2 regions of the Rummeliibacillus sp. G93 genome follow, and region 2 is predicted to be linked to the other one. Evidence: riboswitches for the same ligand, from Rfam matches in the RefSeq annotation. Region 2 holds a riboswitch; the other holds the start of a gene.
What was found. A riboswitch is a leader RNA that binds a small molecule or an ion and turns the genes downstream of it on or off. The one in region 2 is predicted to bind FMN.
Positions count from the first base shown of each region.

Region 1: another riboswitch for FMN. It lies ahead of M2M59_RS05690 (ECF transporter S component); the one in region 2 lies ahead of ribD (bifunctional diaminohydroxyphosphoribosylaminopyrimidine deaminase/5-amino-6-(5-phosphoribosylamino)uracil reductase RibD).

Region 1 is NZ_CP097314.1:1,146,923-1,154,583, reverse strand. Features, by position in the region: gene M2M59_RS05705 (C40 family peptidase) at 1-249, opposite strand, end outside; gene M2M59_RS05700 (LysR family transcriptional regulator) at 566-1,450, shown strand; gene M2M59_RS05695 (oxygen-dependent tRNA uridine(34) hydroxylase TrhO) at 1,498-2,451, opposite strand; gene M2M59_RS05690 (ECF transporter S component) at 2,640-3,218, opposite strand; FMN riboswitch at 3,376-3,512, opposite strand; gene M2M59_RS05685 (ATP-binding protein) at 3,634-5,418, opposite strand; gene M2M59_RS05680 (response regulator transcription factor) at 5,411-6,127, opposite strand; gene ccsB (c-type cytochrome biogenesis protein CcsB) at 6,357-7,544, opposite strand; gene M2M59_RS05670 (cytochrome c biogenesis protein ResB) at 7,541-7,661, opposite strand, start outside.
Region 2 is NZ_CP097314.1:2,979,558-2,987,218, forward strand. Features, by position in the region: gene M2M59_RS15040 (bifunctional 3,4-dihydroxy-2-butanone-4-phosphate synthase/GTP cyclohydrolase II) at 1-1,150, opposite strand, end outside; gene ribE (riboflavin synthase) at 1,169-1,807, opposite strand; gene ribD (bifunctional diaminohydroxyphosphoribosylaminopyrimidine deaminase/5-amino-6-(5-phosphoribosylamino)uracil reductase RibD) at 1,818-2,903, opposite strand; FMN riboswitch at 3,056-3,186, opposite strand; FMN riboswitch at 3,331-3,464, opposite strand; FMN riboswitch at 3,607-3,740, opposite strand; gene M2M59_RS15055 (lmo0937 family membrane protein) at 3,877-4,023, opposite strand; gene M2M59_RS15060 (DUF6612 family protein) at 4,184-5,032, opposite strand; gene copZ (copper chaperone CopZ) at 5,322-5,531, opposite strand; gene M2M59_RS15070 (heavy metal translocating P-type ATPase) at 5,562-7,661, opposite strand, start outside.

The sequences.
Region 1 (7,661 bases), 1.4 Mb from region 2:
ATTGTTTGTTTCTGCTATTTCTTGTAAAGTTTTTTCATATTCAGCTTGTTTTTTGTCTAGTTGTTTTTGTAGTTGTTTAATTTCTTTATTTAAGAGGTTAATTTTATGATCGATGGATGCTTTCTTTTGAATCATCTGCGCGGATGTTTTTGCATTTACATCAATTGGTTGTTGCGTTGTGTACATAAAGCCGCATGACAGTGCAAGGGTTGCTATAGCAGTGCGACCCCATTTTGTGCGTTTATTCAATCTAAATCAACTCATTTCCCTAATTTTCTTTATATGCGTTATTTACCATTACTTATATTATCATGAATAAAGCGTTTGTATAGGTCTTTTGATGGCATTTAATAGAAGCGTAACGGATGTTACATATTTGTCATAATATTCTTTTCTTCTATTTTCTTCTACAAATTATATCACTTACTTTCCTATAAGTCTTTTATATTGTTTTTATTCCATTTTTTAAATAGGATTCACAACCTTTTATTCATCCCTTAACAAAGCGAAAAAGGCTGTAGATATGTTACTATAATTAAATCAAGGGTAAGAGGAGCGAAGTCTAATGGAATGGCAACAGTTAGAATATTTTCAGGTGTTGGCTAAAATCCAGCATATGACCAAAGCAGCCGAGAAATTGTCTATTTCCCAACCAGCACTAAGCCGATCAATAGCTAGGTTAGAAATGGAGTTGGGGGTTCCTTTATTTGAAAGACAGGGCCGTTCCATCAAGCTAAATAGGTATGGCGAAATATTTGTTAAACGTGTGCACAATATTATGCGAGAATATCAAGATGGGCTCCATGAAATTCAAGAACTAATTAATCCGAATCACGGAGAAGTATATCTAGGCTTTTTACATACACTTGGCACAAATGTAGTGCCAGATTTGATTATGCATTTTAGAAAACAGTTTCCAAATATTCATTTTGTCCTAAAGCAAAATCACACTCACTCACAGCTTAAGCAACTAAAATCCGGGGAACTAGACCTGTGTCTGCTCGCTGAAATGAATGTAGAAAAACCTATAGAATGGATGGAACTTTGGCGTGAAGAGCTATATGCTATAGTACCAATATCACACCCGCTTGCCGATCGTAAAACTATTACCATATTTGAGTTGGCCAACGAACCTTTCGTATTGCTTAAAAAGGGATATGCCTTGCGCATTCAGATTGATGAAGCGCTAAATCAAGCAGGCTTAACTCCGACAATTACATTTGAAGGGGATGAGGTAGCCACGGTAGCAGGTTTCGTGGCCGCAGGATTAGGTGTTTCCATATTGCCTGACGGAGAAGAAATAAATCCAAATAGGATGGCGAAAATAAAAATTAGCGATTTAAAATTAGAAAGGGTCATTGGGATGGCTTGGTCTTTAGAACGTTATCTATCTCCAGGTGCTAAGCAATTCCGACAATTTATTCTTCAATATTTTAAGAATAAAAAATAGTTATAAAAAAAAGCAAAACGCCCTGTGCGTTTTGCTTTTTTCAATATCTATTTAGCAATCGTTTCGCCAATTTGCGCTAGACGATCTAGTACTTCACTTTCAGTTAATTGATGTTTAGCAATATAACGGTTTCTTGGATGCACCCTACATTCATGCGTACAACCACCTAGATGCTTATCTTCATTTTCTTCCGAACATAAGATTTGTTTATTGCATTCAGGATTTGCACAATTTATATAACGCTCACAAGGTTCACCATCAAAGTGGTCTCTACCAACGATGACATGTTCTACTTGGTTAACTGGAACCGCAATTCGTTCATCGAACACATAGCATTGGCCATCCCATAATTGTCCTTTAGCTACTTCATCTTTACCATATGTGACAATGCCTCCGTGAAGCTGAGCCACATTGTCAAAGCCTTCTCTCTTCATCCATCCAGAGAATTTTTCACAACGAATGCCGCCCGTGCAATATGTCAAGATTTGCTTACCTTCAAATTGCTCTTTATTTTCATTAATCCACTCTGGCAATTCGCGGAATGTTTGAATATCTGGACGAATGGCACCTCTAAAATGTCCCAGATCATATTCATATGTGTTACGTGCATCTATCACAACTGTATTATCTTCTTGCATTCTTTTCAAAAACTCTGCTGGTTCTAAATATTCACCGGTTAATTCATTTGGATTAATATCTTCTTCTAAATGGAGATTCACCAATTCATCTTTCGGACGTACATGCATTTTTTTAAAGGCATGGCCCTCTGCTTCATCTATTTTAAAAACAATTCCATCAAAAAGTGGATTGTTTCGCATATAATCCATATATGCATTTGTAGCTTCTACAGTTCCAGAAAGTGTACCATTGATTCCTTCTGGAGCAACCAATATACGGCCTTTTAATTCATTTGATTGGCAGTATGCTAGATGCTCCTGAGCAAATTGCGCAGGATCTTCAATTTTTGTATAGAAATAATATAATAAAACTTGATATTTCATTTATTTCACCTATCTTTCATATTTACAAGATATTAAGACGGGGTCAGTAATTTTTAGACGCCGATAAATCTTGGCTTTTAAAACGACTTATCTATTATACTATAATTTAAAGAAAAAAGGGGCTCATTAGCTCGAACTCCATTAAACAAAAAAAGCTAGCTTATTTATCATAAGCTAGCAATCTATTTTTACATATATTGTTTTTGCTGTTTTTGTATCCACTTTTTCATGTTTGAAGCTAGAAGTAAGAAGATAGCTGTTAGGATAATACCTTTAATAATATTAAAAGGCAATATACCCGTCACAATTGTTTTTGTTAGGACAGCTCCTGTCTCAGTTGGTACATTTAAAAAGTAGGAATACATCGGCATAAATAAGAAATAATTAAGAACGCTCATTCCTATAGCCATTGAAATTGTACCGACCACTAATCCAGTTGAAAGCCCTTTGGTAGTTGTTAAACGTTTATATACAAAGTAAACCGGCATAATAAATAATATACCTGTTGTAATATTTGCCAAATGTCCTACTGGCACACCTGTTGGGCTGCCTTTATAAAACCAATCTAGCACATTTTTGATGACTTCTACTGTTATTCCTGCAACAGGTCCCATTGTAATTGTTGCCAAAAGAGCTGGGATATCACTAAAGTCGACTTCTAGAAAAGCCGGGAATGGAGGCAATGGAAAGTTAAAAATCATTAATACAAATGAAATACTGCTCAACATTCCAATCGTCACCATTTTTTGTAGACGTGTGTTCTTCAACGTTTTTCTCTCCTTTTGCGATTCACTTCAAAAAGAGGAAAGGCCCGTTTTGATTATGAACAAATAAACCCCTAAGCAAAAATTCGCTTAAGGGAGAGTTAGGCATAGTCAAATAAACGTCTTCGCATTCAACAAAAAAATGCACAGACGACCGTACCTTCACCTTCTCCCATCCAGACTATACTGTCGGCCCTGGATTCTCACCAAGTCCTGCCTTAACGGCTCGCGGGCTCAAGAGGTCAAAATGCCTCTAATACCGCCGATCGGGAATTTCACCCTGCCCCGAAGATGAATCAATATGTTTTTATTACAATTCCACTATATAAGAGATTTAGAACTTTGTAAAGAGAGTTGCACCATTCGTTGTAACAAAAAACGCCAGCATCTTTATGCTGGCGTTTTTAACTATTAAAATTTACTTACTGATCTTGGCTAACGGCAAGTAGAAAATAAAACTTGTACCCACATCCACTTCACTTTCTACCAAGATCCTTCCTTTATGTGCTTCAATAATATTTTTAGTAATCGCAAGTCCTAATCCTGTGCCGCCTTTTCCCCTAGTTCTTGCTTTATCAGCCTTATAGAATCGCTCAAATACATATTCTATGTCTTCTTTTGGAATACCTGCGCCATTATCCTTTACTTGGATACGCGCGTAGTCTTGCTGCTGATCGACAACAACTTGTACTATACCTTTTTCCCTTGTATGGCGAATGGCATTGTCAATTAAATTGGTTAGGACTTGCTCAATACGGTCTTCATCTAAACTAATCAGTGTCACATCATCAAATGACGATGAGTAGGTTAGCGTGATATGCTTTTCTCTTGCTGCTTGCACAAATTTCTGGGTAATTCGTTCGAACACGGGCGTAATAGGTACTACTTCTTTATATAAGGTGATGTTCCCCGATTCCATCCTCGCCAAATCTAGCAAGTCTGTAACTAACCTACCCATTCTCTGTGATTCATCATAGATAATTCGTATCATTTCATTCCGTTCTTCCTCACTAGATACGACATCATCGATAATAGCTTCACTATAGCCTTGCAGCATAGCAATCGGCGTTCTTAGTTCATGTGATACATTTGCGATAAAGTCAGAACGCAACTTATCCAAGCGATGTTCTTCTGTTTTATCACGAAGCACAGCAACAGCCCCCCGAACAGAATCGCCGCTATAGAGAGGGCTTATAGAGATTAAAAAATATGCCCCTTCCATTTCCAACTCTTCTCTTAATACTTCTTCCATTTCTAAGACATGGTCAAGCATATGGTAAATTTCATTAGGGATCAATTGGTGTTCATCTCGTTTTTTGATCGCCCATTTCTGAAGCAAGAGATCCGCGGGAGGGTTGCTTAATATGATACTTCTTTCACTATTAAATGTAATAACAGCATCTGTCATCGAAGTTAGAATGCTTGAAAGTTGTTCTTTTTCTTGGTTGATAACTTCCATATGGTGCTTGAGCTGCTTACCCATTTGGTTAAAGGCTATCCCTAGCTGACCAATTTCGTCATTTTGCAGTACCGGTACCTTTTTATCAAAGTGTCCCTTCGCTAATTCAAACGCCGCTTCACGAATTTTCAATAAAGGGGATGTGATACGCGTTGATAAGAAAAAGGCAAAGAAAGTTGTTAATAGAAAGGCTATAATAGCTGATAGAAATACAATCTTTGTTGTTTCTTTTGATGTTCGATGGATCGCATCAGGACTTTGATAGATAAAGACGACACTATGCTCCATCTTCTCAACATTTAAAGGAAAGGCTAAAACAATATACGATTCAACATGGTCCTTCTCGGTCGAGGAAGGAAGCATCATTTCTTTCACAATGGGTTTAGATGAAGTAAAAGCTTTATTGAAGGATTTTTCACGAATAATCCGTTCTTTAATCTTTTCTGAATTGACCCCTTCTTGCAAAGAAAATAGATCATCACCAGGCTTGTCTGCAATAACTGCATTTGTTTCATCGCTTAATATATCATGTATTATGGATTTAGTAGAGGCAATCGATTTATGGTCATCGACGACTCGTGCGATGGTAGTTGCTTCTTGTCTTAGTAGGGCTTCAGATTGTTGGGTATGGTATTTGGATAAAAATTCAAGCATCAATACTGTGAATACAAATAAAACAAATGAAACGAGAAGCAATATGGTTACCCATAGCTTCCCGACTACACTGCCCCATATCCTAATCATTCACTACCTCAAATTTATAGCCTACTCCCCAAACAGTTACAATCATTTTTGCAGCATTTTCCGATACACGATTTAATTTTTCACGAAGTCTTTTGACATGTGTATCAACTGTACGCAGATCACCGAAGAAATCATAATGCCATACTTCTTTCAATAGCTGTTCTCGGTCAAATACTTTATCTGGTGCTTTTGCCAAATAATAAAGCAATTCATATTCCTTCGGTGTTAGATTCACTTCTACGCCATCCGCTGAAACGCGATGTGCATCATTGTCAATAGTCAAATGCGGGAACACAACTAAATCCTTCGAAACCGATGTCACTGTTACGGGTGAAAAGGCTGCCGATCTGCGTAGAATAGCTTTTACTCGTAGTACTACTTCCCGAGGGCTAAATGGCTTTACAATATAATCGTCCGCTCCAGTTTCAAAGCCTTGGACCCTATTAGCCTCTTCACCTTTTGCTGTTAATAAAATAATTGGTGTTGATTTCTTCTCACGAATTTCCTCGCAGGCTTCTAAACCATCTTTCTTCGGCATCATAATATCTAAAAGAATACAGCGGTAATCATTGGTTAATGCTTTTTCTACCGCTTCTTCTCCATTTTCTGCTTCTTCTACTATGTATCCTTCACGCTCAAGATACATTCTGATAAGTCGACGAATTCTTTCCTCATCATCAACTATTAATATTGAAATTTGTTCAGTCACTGTACATGCCTCCCAGTATGCTATAGTATTATTGTACAATTCTTAATAGAAAATGAAAAGAAAAGCCTTTTTCTCATAAGAGAAAAAAGGCTTTTCTTTTGTCATAGAAACAGCATCTAAAGACAAGTACTCTAGTCATTACAGCGTATTCTCATTGTGAATTATCAAGCTAACCTTATATCTAACTATATTTAACTATAGTTGTTAGGTTTATTGCTTTAATTAGTTTTTATCCAGCATAAGAATGTAGACCAGCAATAATCAAGTTAACTGCTACAAGATTGAACATAATAATAACAAACCCGATTACTGCAAGCCATGCTGATTTTTGTCCTTGCCACCCTTTAGATAAACGCAGGTGAAGAAATGCCGCATAGAATAACCAAGTAATAAGAGCCCAAACTTCTTTAGGATCCCATCCCCAGAATCTTGACCAAGCTTCTTGTGCCCAAATCATAGCGAAGACTAGCGCACCAAGTGAAAAGACAGGGAAACCAATTAGTACAGATCGATAACCAACTTCATCCAACAACTGCATATTTACTCGTTTTGTAAGTGGTTGGATTGCACGGCTAATGGATTTGCGAAGAATTAAACGAATGATAATATACAAGATTGAGCCAAAGAGTATGGACCAAACTACTGTCGTTAATTTTTTCGCATTTACTAATGCCGGCATGGCAGCTAAAGGTTTCATCTTGTCTGGAGATTTCATTTCATATTCATGCATACCGAATAGAGCCGGCGTGTTGTAAGTAATTTCTTGTGTAGCGCCATTTTTATCTACATAGGTGAAGTCAGCATTATAATCCATTAATTTAAAAATAGTAGTTACAATCACAAATCCTAATACAAGTACGCCAGCATACATGACGATTTCTAGCCAAATGCTGCTCTTTGTACGTTTTTGTGTATCAACGCTCTTCATGAGATAAATCAAACCAGCTACAGCACTAATGGCTAAGATGGATTCGCCCATCGCAGCCGTAATAACATGGATAGTTAGCCAATAACTTTTAAGGGCTGGGATTAACGGCGTCACTTCTTTTGGGAACATACTTGCATAAGCAATAATCAAAATGGCGATTGGCAAAGCAAAAAGGCCAAGTGATGGCAGTTTGTAAATAAAATAAATGAGAATAAACGCACCGACAACAAACATGCCAAATGCAGTCGTAAACTCAAACATATTACTTACAGGCGCATGTCCAGAATAAATCCAGCGAGTAATGAAATAGCCTAAGTTCGCAATAAAACCAATAATTGTAACAGTAATGGCGATAGTTCCCCACTTTTTATTGGAGACGGATGCATCTTTTTTTCCGCCTTTTACCGCTCCACCAAAAAATAGCGTACCTACTAAATAAGCGATAAAAGCAATAAATAATAACGTACTGCTCAGATCAATTAAACTCATAAGGTGTTGTCACCTTCCTTTTCTTCCATTTCCTTCTCATCTTCTTCTTGCTGGTCAACCCATAAAGGCAGGTGGGCATAAGTAGTAACCGCATCCAAATCTTTCTTCATGCTAAAC
Region 2 (7,661 bases):
AATAATATTGATTTTCAGCAACAGCCTCAGTTTCAAGCGCTACTCGTTCTACAATCTCAATTCCATATTTCCTTAGCCCTTCTACTTTCTCTGGGTTGTTCGTCATTAAGCGAACCCTAGTTACACCCAAGTCGCGGAGCATTTGGGCACAAAGTCCATAATCACGCATTTCAGCTGGAAAGCCCAATTGTTCATTTGCTTCCACTGTATCCAAGCCCTGCTCTTGAAGCTCATAGGCTTTCAGTTTATTTAACAGTCCAATCCCTCTGCCTTCTTGATGCATGTAAAGAATGACACCTGTACCAGCAGCTTCAATCTTTTCTATCGCCTTCTCCAATTGCGGTCCGCAATCGCACCGATTTGAATGAAACACGTCTCCCGTCAAGCATTCCGAGTGAATACGCACTAACGGAGCATCTTCCTCCCGCAACTCCCCTTTTACTAAAGCTATATGCTCTTTGCTATCTATTTTGTTTGAATAGCCAACCATTTGGAATTCACCAAGTGTTGTAGGCATTTTCACAGATGCTTCGCGTTTTGCTAGTTTTTCATGGATATAACGATAGCGAATGAGGTCTGCAATGGTAACGATTTTTAAATTATATTTTTCAGCTAACACTAGTAATTCCGGTACTCTAGACATTTCACCATTATCGCTCATAATTTCACAGATAACGGCTGCGGGTTCACTGCCGCAAATCCTAGCAAAATCAATTGCTGCTTCAGTATGCCCTTGGCGTTCGAGAACGCCATTCTCTTTAGCAATGAGTGGAAAAACATGTCCCGGTCGCCGAAAGTCAGCCTCACCTGCATCTTTGTTTAATAGCTGCATAATGGTTTCCGAACGTTCAAATGCACTAATGCCTGTGGTTGTATCCTTATAGTCAATGCTCACTGTAAAGGCTGTTTGGTGATTGTCTGTATTGTTGTGAACCATTGGATAAAGTTCAAGGTGTTCCGCCAGCTCCTGTGATACTGGCGTACAAATTAATCCTCTACCATAAGTAGCCATGAAATTGATGTTTTCGGGTGTTGCATACTCCGCAAGGACGAGTAAATCTCCTTCGTTTTCACGATTTTCATCATCCACTACAATAATCATTTTTCCTTTTTTCAAATCTTGTATTGCCTCTTCTATTGAATGAAACATATTAAACACCGCCTCTTTTTAAAATCCATTTTGCATTAAAAAATCCATCGTCATTGGTGTTTCTTTTTGTTGCCTCTCAGCATGCTGAATCACGTATTTGCCAAGCAAATCATTTTCAATATTGACAAGATCCTGTTCCTTTTTTATGCCTAACACTGTCTCACTTAAAGTATGCGGAATGATTGAAACTGTGAGCTGGCGTGGCTGAATATCGAAAATAGTAAGGCTGATGCCATCAATAGCTACCGAGCCTTTTAAAATACAATATTTTCTGAGCTCCTCTGCAATACCAATATCAATATATATCGCATTCTCCACTTTGCGCTTGCGCAAAATAATACCTGTACCATCCACATGTCCAGATACAAAATGCCCGCCAAAACGGCCATTTGCCGGCATTGCTCGTTCTAAATTGATACTATGACCCAATTGCAATGATTGAATACTCGTCCCTTTCACTGTCTCCGGCATTACATCAACCGTAAAGGCACTTTCCGAAAAAGAGGTAACCGTTAAACAAACCCCATTAATGGCAATGCTGTCACCTAAATGAATGTCATCTGTTATCTTTCGAGATTCTATTGTTAATTGCATACTTTGGCCACCACGTTTGATTGCTTTGACCTTGCCTATATCTTCTACTATTCCAGTAAAAATCAATTCCACCTCATTTCAATACAGATACTATTTTCAAATCTTCACCGATTTTGTGGATTTCTTGCAATTCGAGTTCCAAAGCATCCTCCATTTGTGTCACTCCTAAGTCAGAAAACATTGGAATAGCATTTTTCCCACCGACAATTTTAGGCGCTATATATGTGATTAATTGATTTACTGAACCGGATTTCAAAAAACTTGCATTGACCGTTTGGCCGCCTTCTACATACAGCTTCATAATCTGGCGTTTTCCCAGCTCTAGTAATAATTCTTCTATGTCAATTAAAGGTTTTGTAAGCTGCAGAATTTTCACATGTGATATCTGGCTTAACTGTGCAATCTTTTCTGCTGAAGCTTTTGAACCTGTTACAATCCACGTTGGCGCGGAACTATCCATTATCACCAATCTATCTGGCGTAATCCTTAAATGCGTGTCTAAAATTATTCGAATCGGTTGCTTCTTTGTATTTCCAAGTCGATTGGTAAGGCGTGGATTGTCTGAACATACCGTGCCGATTCCTACTAAAATGGCATCATGATTTTCGCGATCCTTATGAACATCCACCTGTGATTCCTCACTTGTAATTTGCTCTCCGATTCCTCTTTTTGCTGCTATTTTACCGTCTAATGTGATGGCCTGTTTTAAAGTAACAAACGGTTTTCGTTGTTGAATATAAGCAAAGAATTCTTTATTTAACGCCTGCGCTCTTTCTAGCAAAATATCTGTTGTTACTTCAATCCCAGCATCTCTTAAAAGCTGCAATCCTTTGCCCGCAACTAATGGATTGGGATCCTGTGCAGCGATGACTACACGACTTACACCTGCTTCAATTAATGCGTTAGCACAAGGAGGTGTTTTTCCGTAATGGCTGCAAGGTTCCAGCGTTACATAAACAGTGCTTCCATTCGCTTGTGATCCTGCCATTCGTAGGGCATGAATTTCAGCATGCGGGCCCCCCGCCTTTAAATGTGCGCCAAGGCCTACTATTTCGCCATTTGAAACAATAACGGCTCCTACTGCCGGATTTGGCGACGTTTGCTGCTTAGTAGTTCCTGCTAAATCTAAAGCAAGGCTCATATAAAATTCATCCGTCATTTCTTTCCTCCCTATCTGTTGTAGTTCATTACAAATAGAAAACCCCTTAGCTATTGTCAACTAAGGAGTTTAGGAGATTGTATGTAAAAATGGGTGCACTAAATAAACCTAGGAAGGTGTATTTTTCTTCCAAAGGCTGGTACCACTCACCATACGTCCTTCTCCCATCCAGACTATACTGTCGGCTTTGGATTCTCACCAAATCCTGCCTAAAAAAGGCTCACGGGCTTAGAATTACTTCATCACCGTCGATTGGGAATTTCACCCGACCCCGAAGGACAAACCATATAAAATTGTGTATGAGCTTTAGAAAAAAGAAAAACCCATAGATTTCTCTACGGGGTACATTGTGGAATTTGGCTGCAAAGACATCACCAAATAAACCTATTGAAGTGCTTTTTTTCTTCATAAGGCATTCAGCTTGCTCTACATCCTTCTCCCATCCAGACTATACTGTCGGCTTTGGATTCTCACCAAAATCCTGCCTTTAAAAAAGGCTCACGGGCTTAGAATTGCTTCATCACCGTCGATTGGGAATTTCACCCGACCCCGAAGGACAACCATATAAAATTGTGTATGAGTTTCAGAAAAAAGAAAAACCCATAGATTTCTCTACGGGGTTGTGTTGGAATTCGTATGTAAAAGTCATTACTAAATAAACCTATTGAAGTATATTTTTCTTCACAAGGCATTCAGCTTGCTCTACATCCTTCTCCCATCCAGACTATACTGTCGGCTTTGGATTCTCACCAAAATCCTGCCTTTAAAAAAGGCTCACGGGCTTAGAATTGCTTCATCACCGTCGATTGGGAATTTCACCCGACCCCGAAGGAATATTCTTTTATTCGAAATCATTATAAACTTAGTAAAACAAAAAAGAAAGCTATTAATCTTAATCACTTCAAAAAAGAGTGCCTTAGAAGCATTCTCTTCTAAGGCACTCTTTATTATTTTCTATTATACGCTACGTCGTTCAACTTCGTGCTGTTCCAGTGAAAAGGCGAACAATAAAGACAATCAGCGCAATGACAAGAAGAATATGAATTAATCCTCCGCCAATATGGAATATAAGGCCTAGTACCCAGAAAAGAACTAGAAGTCCTATTAACGTCCAAAGCATCATAAACATCCTTTCTGCAGATAATTTAAATTTATTTACATTTATTTATTACCCCGCAGAACAATTTACTAAACAAATGCTTGCCAAATTATCTTCACTCGCAATAATTCTGCTGCTAATCTGCAAAATTGGTCTAATCACTATATAGAAGTTCAATTCATTAAGAATTAATTTCAACTGCTTTTTTCTTTACTTTTTCCGGCACTACTATTTCTTTAATTTGATTATATTTCTCATACTTGCTCATGATCTCTTGTTTTATCTTTACTGGTTGACCTTGAGCATTTAATGACATGTCCATGTTGAGATTTAACATAGTCGGATAAAATGTCTTTTTATCGATATGAATCTCATAATCTACTTTGTTGATTTTCATATCTTTCAACAATTCAGCAGAATTAGCCATTCCAGCTGGCAATGTTTTTTGAACCTTTTCTTGAATGAAATGAGTGAACTTTTCACCTGAAGCATTTAATAATAGGATATAGTTTTTATCATTTTGTTTAAATTTAAAGTCCTTGACGAATTTCTTCAGTTGCTTAATCTCTGCCATAGGATCTGTTTGTTGATTGGAAGCTTGCGCTAATTGATCCGCCATTTCCGCTGGGAACTTCATCCATTTTTTTGAATTTGGATCATACGTAAACATACCGTCCTTTGTAAAATAGCTCTTTGTTTGAATCATTTTGTCAGACTCTGGAGCCTTCATCATTAACTTTTGATAGAAAGACATAGGGTTTTGAACTACATCCATGATGATACCTGTATCTGTCTCTACATTATTTTGACCAGAATTGATATTTTGTATAACTTCCATTTTTGTTCTGTAACTTTTTAAGTTTTTAGAGGCTTCAGTAGATTTTTTAAATACTTGCTCTAATGTCAAACCTGAATCAGCTTTGGCAGTAGACCCATTTTGTTTGTTTACTGGTTCTGCCTTTGAGTTACATGCTCCTAGCATAAATACCAAAAGTAATCCCATTGTAAGGGAAAGAATTTTTTTCAACACTTCCACTTCCTTCTTTTATATTTCGTCCTACAATTTAGTATAAAGGAAGCACTAAAAAATGCAGTCAACCATATTTACTATTTTTAATTTTTTTGTATTTCAATGGAATAAAAGGAAGGTGACATATGAATTAATACAAATTTCTCACACTGAGTATTATGTCTTCTTATGTTTGTTTCCATAGAACTAGTATGATATTGCCTTTTCCCACTTTTTATTAGTAGTTAACACCTCTTCATAAAATAAAAAAGCTGGTTTCCATATAGGAAATCAGCTTCTTCTTTTTGCATTATGCTTCCACATCATAGCCTTGTTCTTCAATCGCTTCTTTCATAGCAGCAAGCGTTACTTTTGAATCATCATAAGCAACAGCTACATTACCAGCCTCTAAATTTACTTCAGCTGATGATACGCCATCCAATTGATTCAAAGCACCTTCTACTGAAGATTTGCAATGACCGCAAGACATACCTTGTACGGCTAATGTTTTCGTTTCCATTCTGTATTCACCTCCTTCAAAGTGTACCGCTTATAATTTTATCCGTTTCAATCGAAGCGAGTTTGTCACAACACTAACTGAGCTTAATGCCATAGCAGCACCTGCTATCCATGGAGCTAGTAAACCGATGGCTGCTACAGGGATGCCAGCTGTATTATAGCCGAATGCCCAAAATAGGTTTTGGCGGATATTGCGAATGGTTGCATGACTGATTTTGATCGCCTTTGGTATAAGCAGCAGCTCGCCGCCTAAGATAGTCACATCGGCTGCTTCAATAGCCACTTCTGTACCTGTGCCAATCGCAATCCCGATATCTGCTGTCACAAGGGCAGGGGCATCGTTAACACCATCGCCAACCATTGCTACTTTTTTACCCTGTGCTTGGATTTCTTTTACTTTATCTGCTTTTTCTTCAGGCAATACTTGCGCGATGACATGATCAATGCCTACTTGTTTCGCAATAGCCTCTGCTGTTCTTTCATTATCGCCTGTCAGCATAATTACTTCCAGACCTTGTTCTTTTAACTCTTTGATAGCTTGTGGAGCTGTTTCCTTAATTGTATCCGCTACTGCTACAATACCGCGATACGTACCGTCAATTGCCAACAGCATCGCCGTCTTGCCTTCAGTTTCAAATTCGGTTAATTTTTCATCCTTGCCTTCAATATCAACTTGATGATCAATCATTAATTTTCGATTACCGACTAGTACTTGTTTTCCAGCTATCTCTGCTTGGATCCCATGACCAGGAATTGCGTTAAATGACTCTACATCTACGAAGTCAATATCATTCTCTGTCGCATAGGCTACAATAGCACCTGCAAGCGGGTGTTCTGAACCCTTTTCTGCACTTGCTAACAGCTGCAATGCTTCTGTGTCACCATAGAAATCAGTTACTTCAGGTTTCCCTTTTGTAATGGTTCCTGTTTTATCTAGGACGATTGCTTGTAATTGATGGGTTCTTTCTAAATGCTCTCCACCTTTAAAAAGAATTCCACTTTCGGCAGCTCTTCCTGTACCTACCATAATAGAAGTTGGTGTTGCGAGCCCTAATGCACATGGACAGGCAATAACTAGTACAGCAATCGCTGCGACTAGTGCAGGCTCAAATTGGCCAGGCTCTACAAATAGAATCCAGATGGCAAAGGTTACCACAGCAATCCCAATAACAATGGGTACGAAGTAGCCTGATATGACATCCGCTAAACGTTGAATTGGCGCTTTCGAGCCTTGCGCTTCTTCGACTACTTTTACGATGGATGCAAGTGCTGTATCTTTTCCTACTTTGGTTGCTTCCATTTCAATTGATCCGTTTTTATTGATCGTTGAACCAATGAGTTTGGCACCCGGATCTTTTTCAATCGGGATAGATTCACCTGTTAGCATCGATTCATCAACAGATGTTTTACCTTTCATGACTATACCGTCTACCGGTATTTTTTCTCCTGGTTTGACAATTAGATGATCTCCCACTTTTACTTCCTCTACTGGAATCATCACTTCTTTTCCATCTTTGACCACGCGAGCCTCTTTTGCTTGTAAATTGAGCAATTCTGAAATTGCGTTAGTAGTTTGAGTTTTAGCCTTTGCTTCTAAATATTTACCAAACAAAATTAAAGTGATAAGAACTGCGCTTGTTTCAAAATACAAATGCGGCATATAGGCTGAATGGCCAATAGTTTTGACTGCTTCATACAAACTATAGAAATAAGCTGCGCTTGTTCCTAAAGCGACGAGTACATCCATATTGGCTCCGCCATTGCGAAGGTTTTTATAGGCTCCTACATAGAATTGCCATCCGATTATGAATTGAACTGGCGTTGCTAGCGCAAACTGAAACCATGGATTCATAAATATACTTGGGATGCTTATATGGAATAAATGAACTAACATCGTAACTAAAAGCGGAGCGGAAAGAATGGCTGAAACAATTAATTTCAATTTCTTGCCTTGGAGTTCTTTTTCCTTATGGGTTTGCTTTTCCTCTGCTTCTGCTTTTGGTTTTGCATCATAGCCAGTATTTTTTATCTTTTCAATCAAAGAATCTACATCAACCATTCCTGGATTGTATTCAATCATTGCGCTCTCTGTCGTTAAATTAACAGTAGCATTGGACACGCCTGCTTGTTT